2 regions of the Zhenhengia sp. genome follow, and region 1 is predicted to be linked to the other one. Evidence: predicted binding sites of a transcription regulator. Region 1 holds the regulator's gene; the other holds the start of a gene.
The links. Region 1 encodes Rex, which represses fermentation and respiration genes when NADH is low (regulators of the CRP and FNR family bind a similar motif). Its sites were predicted from a motif close to ATTGTTAANTANTTAACAAT; they were not measured.

Region 1 (4,492 bases):
ATTAACCGAAAATAAGGCAACTGTTAGTGTCCTTACTTCTACTGACCGATGGTACGGTGTAACTTATAAAGAAGATAAAGAAACTGTTGTACATGCTATTGAATGTTTCAAAAATAATCATATCTATCCAACACATCTATGGGAGGAAAAATAATGAGCCAAACATTAAGTTCAGCCAAAATCATGGAAGCCATTGAAAACATGTCATTTGAAGGTAAATACTTAAATCACACTTCTTACGGTAATGGTCATATTAACGATACATACTTAGTAAACTTTCAAAAAGATGGGAAAACAATTCCTTATATCTTACAAAGAATTAATCATCAAATCTTCAAAAATCCAGATGCCCTTATGCAAAACATCATTGGTATCACCTCTTTCCTAAAAGAGAAAATTATGCTTAGAGGTGGTGATATAAACCGTGAGACACTTAATATCATCCCCACAAAACAAGGTAAATCTTACTATCAAGACAGCTTAGGAAACTACTGGAGGAGCTATGTTTTCCTTACTGATACAACTTGTTACGAAATTCTAGCAGATGCTGAGCTTTTCTACCAATGTGGTTATGCCTTTGGACATTTTCAAAACCTACTTGCTGATTATCCAGTTGATACACTTTCTGAAACAATTCCTAACTTCCACAATACACCTGTTCGTTTTCAAGCTTTCGCAGATGCTGTAGAAGCTGACATTTGTGGACGTGCTAAAGATGTACAAAAAGAAATTGCTTTCGTAATGGAAAGAGAGCCTTTAACCCATATACTGGCTAATCAATTAGCAAATGGGAATCTTCCACTTCGCGTGACGCATAATGATACTAAACTGAATAACAGTATGTTTGATAATACAACCCATAGACCTATTTGTATCATTGATTTAGATACTGTCATGCCAGGTTTATCTGTAAATGATTTCGGTGACTCGATCCGCTTTGGTGCTACAACTGGTGCCGAAGATGAGCCAGACCTAACAAAAGTAAACTTTGACCTTAACTTATTTGAAAGTTATACAAAAGGATTCTTAGAAGGCTGCGGTGGCAATCTTACGGAAAGAGAAATTGACATGCTTCCTATAGGTGCAATGACAATGACACTTGAATGTGGTATGAGATTCTTAACAGACTACTTACAAGGTGATACCTACTTCAAAGTGCATAGAGAAGGTCACAACTTAGATCGTTGCAGGACACAATTCAAACTTGTATCGGATATGGAAAAACATCTAGATACCATGAATGAAATCGTTAATAAATATCGTTAGTTTTATCATCTATCTAGAAAACCACTTTCTTAATGTGGAAGCGACAAATTACAAAATACTAGTGGCTTTTTTCACTTAATTTTAGTCTACAATTTAGGTAGTGTGCCAAAAATTAAATTTTCTGAAATATACACTAGTCTTTTTCTTTCTTATAGTGTATAACTAACTTATAAAAGGTGTTCATACCATTCTAGATAAGTATAAGCATCTTCTACTCGCTAAGATGTTATTTGAAAGTTTTAGTTCCCCCTTCTAAAGCTTACTTATTTCTTCTTAGCCAACTGCACTATTTGGTAGTGGCAATCAAATAGTTTACAGGGCACGTCCTATACACTCAATATTTTAAGCTACATTCTACTTCACAAAGAAGTAAGCTTAAAGGCAATGCCTACGGTAAATCCTATGTACAAAGTTTCTACTTCAGACACTTGCAGTGATAAATGCATGAGCATCTCTTTCACCTATAGACCCTGATTAGAAGCACCTGTAACAAGGTAAGTCCTTCCGCTTAGCCCACTGGCTTATATCTTCATACTGAAGCTGAATGTTAACCAGTACCTGAGTGTCCTTGCCACACAATAAAAACCTAGCTTAAGTTTCGCCTATATTGATAAGGGGGAGGCGACTTAAGCTAGGTTTTTTTGCGTAAAAAAAGATTCACCCATCCTTAATTGTTTTCTCTAAGATAGGTGAACCTTTTATTTATATAGGCCTCTAAAAAGGTTTATAATCATTACCATTATCAAGTTCTTCTGCTTCATTAATCTTATAGGCTAAAGTCATTAATGAATGTGACAAGTGCACATTTTCAACATGTACATGTTCTGGTAAAAATAAATCTACAGGTGAGAAGTTCCAAAGCCCTTTCACACCCCATTTTGCTAAGTTCTCAGCCGTCTCTTTAACTCTTGTTTTTGGCATTGTTAAAATGGCAATATCTACTTTATTTGTTTTAACGAAGTCTTCCATTTTATCTATATCCATAACTTCAATGCCTCGCATACTCATACCTATAAGCCTTGGATTAATATCAAATAAACCAATGAGATTAAAGCCACGTTTGCTAAAAGATGGGTAGTTAGCAAGAGCTTGTCCTAAGTTACCTACACCAACAATAATCATTGTATGTGTTTTATCAAGTCCTAGTATTTTTGCAATCTCTTTGTGTAAATATTCTACATTATATCCATAACCTTGCTGCCCGAAACCACCAAAGTTGTTAAGATCCTGTCTAATTTGAGAGGCTGTAACTTTCATTTTCTCGCTAAGTTCTCTAGAAGATATTTTAGTCACTCCGTTGTCTAATAATTCCCCTAAATACCTATAGTATCTTGGCAATCTACGGATTACTGCCATAGAAATCTTTCTCTCTTCAGTCACAGACTTACCTCCTTCTTTTTCTATCTTTTTTAGTATAGCATTTTAGTTTTTTTTTTGTCAATTAACCTTGGCTATTACTCACTTTTATTTTTCTAGTTTTTCTGTTAAGATGAATCTAGATTAATGAGGAGGATAGCTTATGATTGCAAATTGTCATGCTGTATATAAATCTTTTAATGAGCAATCTATCTTAAAAGATATTTCATTTCATATAGAAGACCATGAAAAAGTAGCACTTGTCGGAAATAATGGTGCAGGAAAAACCACACTTTTTCGTATTTTAACAGGAGAACTTGCACCTGATAACGGCGAAGTTTTCTTTGCAAAAGGTATTCGTATCGGCTACCTTGAACAGAATATGCATTTTAATTCAGGCTGTAGCGTCTATGAAGAGCTCCTTCATGTATTTGATGAAGTGATTGCTCTTGAAGAAAAGCTTCATCAAATGGAAGAAGAGATTGCAAAAACACATTCTCTTGCTCTTACACATACTTATGATGAATTACGTAGCACTTTTGAGAATATGCGTGGTTATGAATATAAAAGTCTCGTACGTGGTGTTCTTAAAGGTTTGGGCCTTAAAGAAGAAATTTATACCCAACCTATCACAACCTTATCTGGCGGTCAAAAGACACGTGTAGCACTTGCTAAACTACTTCTAGAAGAACCAGACCTCTTACTTCTAGATGAGCCGACTAACCACCTTGATATTGTAGCTACAGAATGGCTGGAAAACTATTTAAGAAGTTATAAAGGTTCTGTTCTTATTATTTCCCATGACCGCTACTTTTTAGACAGGGTTGTTACAAAAGTCATTCATCTTGAATTTGGCCATGCTATGGTCTATAACGGCGACTATAGCCACTTTGTTATAGAAAGCGAAAAAGTGTATGAGGCTGCTATGAATCAATATGAAAAGCAGCAACAAGAAATCGCTAAGCAAAAAGCGGTTATTGCTAAACTACGTCAGTTTAATCGCGAAAAATCCATCAAGCGCGCTAGAAGTCGTGAAAAGCTATTAGAAAAAATAGAAGTCATGGATCTTCCAATGATTGATGACAAACCTATGAACCTTGTACTGACACCACGTATTACAAGTGGAAATGATGTTTTAACAGTTAAGGAGCTGACTAAGTCCTTTGAAGATGGCGCTCTCTTTAATAATATTACTTTTGATATTAAACGTGGTGAAAAAGTAGCTATTGTTGGCCCAAATGGCGTAGGTAAAACAACACTTTTCCGTATGATTATGGCCCAAAGTGACATTTCTGGTGGTAGCATTACACTAGGTAGCAATGTACACATCGGCTACTACGATCAGGAACACGCTACACTTAATCCAAACTATACGATTATGCAGGAAATTCAGGATGCTTTTCCTGACCTTACAAATACAGCAATTCGTAATATGCTGGCTTCTTTCTTATTCACAGGAGAAGATGTATTTAAACCTATTAGTGCTTTAAGTGGCGGTGAAAAAGGTCGTGTAGCACTTGCTAAAATTATGCTTTCAAAAGCAAATTTCCTTATTCTAGACGAACCAACTAACCACCTTGATATGATGTCAAAAGAAGTACTAGAAAATGCACTTAACCAATATGAAGGTACCATTCTTTACGTATCTCATGACCGCTACTTCATCAATCAAACTGCAACCAAAGTACTTGATATGCAAAAAGACCATATGTCTGTATATTTAGGTGACTATGATTACTATATGGAAAAGAAAAAAGAAATACCCGTATTGTGCACTTCTGGTACTCAACAAAGTACACCAACTTCTTCTAAAGAAGACTGGCAAAAGCAAAAAGAACTTCAAAATCGCATTAAGAAACTCCAAAGTACT
Region 2 (4,492 bases), on a different contig from region 1:
TGTAAATGCCATACCTGCGATACATGAAGCGTTGTGCATTTTTTCTCTTGCTTCTGGATCTTTAGCACCGAATTTGTATGAACGTGGTAAGTATTCAAACACAAGTTGGATAGCTTTCATAGCAAGTGCATCTGTGTAATCTGAAGCAAGTACAGATACATAAGCTTCGATAGCATGTGTTAATACATCAAGACCTGTATCAGCTGTTACTGATGCTGGAACTGTCATAACGAACTCTGGATCAATGATTGCAACGTCTGGAGTTAGCTCGTAGTCAGCAAGAGGGTATTTCATATTCTTAGATTTATCTGAGATAACTGCGAATGATGTTACTTCAGAACCTGTACCTGATGTTGTTGGGATAGCTACGAATTTAGAGCATTTACCCATTGTTGGGAATTTGTAGACACGTTTTCTGATATCAAGGAATTTTTGAGCCATTCCTTCGAAGTCAGCTTCTGGGTGTTCATAGAATAACCACATAGCTTTACCAGCATCCATTGCAGAACCACCACCAAGTGCGATGATTACGTCTGGTTTGAATGAGTTCATCATTTCAGCACCTTTTTTTACTGTTGTAAGGTCTGGATCTGGCTCAACATCGCTAAATACTTCAATAGCTACTTTGTTTGGATTTTTGTTTAATTGGTATACTAATTTATCTACATAACCTAATTGAACCATCATTGGGTCTGTTACGATTAATGCACGAGAGATTCCTGGCATTTTTGCAAGGTATTGTACTGATCCTTGTTCGAAGTAGATTTTTTCTGGAATTTTGAACCATTGCATATTTGTACGTCTCATAGCTACTCTTTTCTTATTAATTAAGTTCATTGCTGTTACGTTAGATGTAGTGGAGTTACGTCCATATGAACCACATCCAAGTGTAAGAGATGGCATGTTTGTATTGTAGATATCACCGATTGCACCGTGTGTTGAAGGTGAGTTAACAATGATACGTCCTGTTTTAAGTCTATCTGAGAATGCTTTAATGATAGCATCATCTGTTGAATGGATAACTGATGAGTGACCAAGACCACCAAGTTCAACCATTTGAGCAGCTTTATCAATACCGTCTGCAGCATCTTTAGCTTTAATTACTGCAAGTACTGGAGAAAGTTTTTCTCTTGAAAGTGGATACTCAGCGCCTACACCTTCGATTTCACAGCAAAGGATTTTTGTATCTTTTGGAATTGTAATACCAGCAAGTGCTGCGATTTCATATGGGTATTTACCTACGATATCTGGGTTAACCATTTGTTTTTCAGGATTGATAACAACTGGTTCGATTTTTTTGATTTCTTCTTTAGTTGCGAAGTAGCAGCCATGTTTTTTCATGTAAGCTACAGCTTTATCATAAATAGGAGCTTCAATGATAGCAGCTTGTTCAGAAGCACAAATCATACCATTATCAAATGATTTTGAAAGAATAAGGTCTGTAAGAGATCTTTCAAGGTTAGCTGTTTTTTCAATGAAAGCAGGTACGTTACCAGCACCAACCCCAAGAGCTGGTTTACCAGCTGAATAAGCAGCTTTAACCATTCCAGGACCACCTGTTGCAAGAATTGTAGCTACACCTGGGTGATTCATAAGAGCTGAAGTTGCTTCGATTGATGGATATTCAACCCATTGAATACAGTTTTCAGGAGCACCAGCTGCAATAGCAGCATCTCTTACGATTCTAGCAGCTTCTGATGAACATTTTTGAGCTGATGGGTGGAAACCGAAGATGATTGGATTTCTTGTTTTCATAGAGATGATAGATTTGAACATTGTTGTTGAAGTTGGATTTGTAACAGGTGTAACCCCTGCGATAACACCAAGAGGTTCAGCAACTTCCATGTAACCTTCATCTTCATTTTCATTAATAATACCAACTGTTTTATCATATTTTATACTGTGATAAACATATTCTGTAGCGAAAATGTTTTTTGTAACTTTATCTTCAAAGATACCACGTCCAGTTTCTTCAACTGCCATTCTAGCAAGTTTCATTTGAGCTGATAAACCAGCAAGAGCCATTGCTTTTGTGATTTCGTCAATTTGTTCTTGGGTAAGCTCCATAAATTGTTCTAATGCTACTTGAGCTTTTTTTACTAATTCATTTACCATTACATTTGCATCGATAACTGGTGTTTTTTGTTCTTTTTTGTTTTCTGCCATGATAAGTTCCTCCCTGAAATTGGATCATATAATAAATGTGTTTATTTTTTAGAGTAAGCCTAATTATAACTGTGGTTAAAATAATTAGGCAAAGATGGTTATAAATTTAACAACCATTGTGAAAAATATAACTTGATTTATTATAAATCAAGTGGTTGATTAGAATTTGATGCTGTTTACATTTATAATAATAACATGGGATATGATATATGTCAATAAAATTTGTTAAAAAAATAACGTAAAAATTATAAGGCTTATTTTCAAATAATAGAAGAATTATGTAAGAGTGTATTATATCTACTTTATAAAAGCAGTATAATAGAAAGGAAACTTAAGATAATTCAAAGGAGTTATAACATGACAGAAAAAGAGAAAATGTTACAAGGATTAGGATATGATGCTTCAGATGCTGAACTGACAGCAGATAGAAAACGTGCTAGAATGCTTTGCCATAAATTTAATAATCTTGAACCTGATCAGAGAGAGGAAGCTACAGCGCTATTAAAAGAGCTGCTTCAGACAGAAGGGGACCTTTATATGGAGCCGAGTTTCCGCTGTGATTATGGGTATAATATTAAGGTAGGAAAAAATTTCTATGCTAACTTTAACTGTACGATATTAGATGTTAATACAGTGACTATTGGAGATAATGTAATGTTTGCACCAAACGTACAGATTTATACGGCAACACATCCTGTAGAAGCAGCACCTCGTGTTGCAGGTGTTGAGATGGGATATCCTATTACTATTGGAGATAATACTTGGATTGGTGGGGGAAGCATTATATGCCCAGGTGTTAATATAGGCAGAAATGTAGTAATAGGTGCAGGCAGCGTCGTAACAAAAGATATTCCCGATAACGCTGTTGCAGTAGGTAATCCATGCCGCGTGATACGTATCATTGAGCAAGATGTATAAAAAGGCAAAAAAATAACCTAGACTTCGGGGGAGGAAATCTAGGTTGAGGGGGGATTTAGCGATGTACCTCACACTTGGTACAATGATAGTATAGACAGATATAAAAGGAAGTATACACATTAAATAAAAAATATTTTATCTTATTACTGGTTGCATTTTCAAAATGGATGCCTTATAATATAACAAACTTTATAATGTTACAAAAATGATGACGAAAGAAAAGCTTTATGTATTGTTTTTAAGAGAGCTAGTGGTTGGTGTGAACTAGTAAACAAACTGAAGTGTTCCGCTTTCTGAGTTGCTGGTGATGAATCAGAAGGGGATTGCCCTTTATAGCAATGAGAGGTCAGTATAAGCTGATGAATAAAGGTGGTACCACGAGTCTACAATCGTCCTTTTATCCATATGGGTAAAAGGGCGTTTTTTATTTTATATAACTAGTTAATTTTATTAAAGAGGTGAAATCATGTTAGATATTAAAAGACTACGTAGTAATTTTGAAGAAGTAAAAGAAGCTTTAGGTAAAAGAAGTGGTAACTATGATTTAGAGGGGTTCTTAGAACTTGATACTAAAAGACGTGAGCTTCTTGCAGAAGTAGAAGTACTTAAAAACAAGCAAAACGTTGTATCAAAACAAGTACCAATGATGAAAAAAGAAGGTAAAGATGTAACAGCTGTTCTTGCTGAAATGAAAGAGCTTTCAGAAGAAATTAAAGGTATTGACCAACAAGTCAAAGAAGTGGATGATAAACTTCAAACTATCCTTCTTACACTTCCTAATACTCCAAACCCACAAGTACCAGTTGGTGCAAGCGATGAAGAAAATGTGGAACTTAGAAGAGTAGGGGATGTAAGAGAGTTTGATTTTGAAATTAAACCACACTGGGATCTTGGTGAAAGCTTAGATATCCTTGACTTTGAAAAAGGTGCTAAAGTAACAGGGGCTCGTTTTACATTCTACAAAGGCTTAGGTGCTAGACTTGAGCGTGCTATCATGAACTTCATGCTTGATATGCATGTAGACAAACATGGTTACACAGAAGTATTCCCTCCATTCATGGTAAATAGAGCAAGTATGACAGGTACAGGTCAGCTTCCAAAATTTGAAGAAGATGCTTTCAAAGTGCAAGGTACAGATTACTTCTTAGTACCAACAGCAGAAGTTCCTGTAACAAATATGTACAGAGACCAAATTCTAGATGGTAAAGACCTTACAATCAAACACTGTGCGTACACAGCATGCTTTAGAGCAGAAGCTGGTTCAGCAGGACGTGACACAAGAGGGATTATCCGTCAACACCAATTCAACAAAGTAGAAATGGTTAAATTCGCTAGACCAGAAAATTCTTATGAAGAACTTGAAACACTTACAAATGATGCAGAAGGTATCCTTCAAGCTTTAGGCCTT

Region 2: the regulator Rex is predicted to act here: its motif matches at 2,261-2,280, upstream of adhE (bifunctional acetaldehyde-CoA/alcohol dehydrogenase).

The regions. Positions count from the first base shown of each region.
Region 1 is NZ_JBKVCH010000004.1:16,520-21,011, forward strand. It holds gene ACLTBU_RS05765 (nucleotidyltransferase family protein) at 1-154, shown strand, start outside; gene ACLTBU_RS05770 (phosphotransferase enzyme family protein) at 154-1,266, shown strand; gene ACLTBU_RS05775 (redox-sensing transcriptional repressor Rex) at 1,981-2,646, opposite strand; gene ACLTBU_RS05780 (ABC-F family ATP-binding cassette domain-containing protein) at 2,786-4,492, shown strand, end outside.
Region 2 is NZ_JBKVCH010000012.1:86,596-91,087, reverse strand. It holds gene adhE (bifunctional acetaldehyde-CoA/alcohol dehydrogenase) at 1-2,166, opposite strand, end outside; gene ACLTBU_RS13090 (sugar O-acetyltransferase) at 2,524-3,084, shown strand; T-box leader at 3,284-3,484, shown strand; gene serS (serine--tRNA ligase) at 3,551-4,492, shown strand, end outside.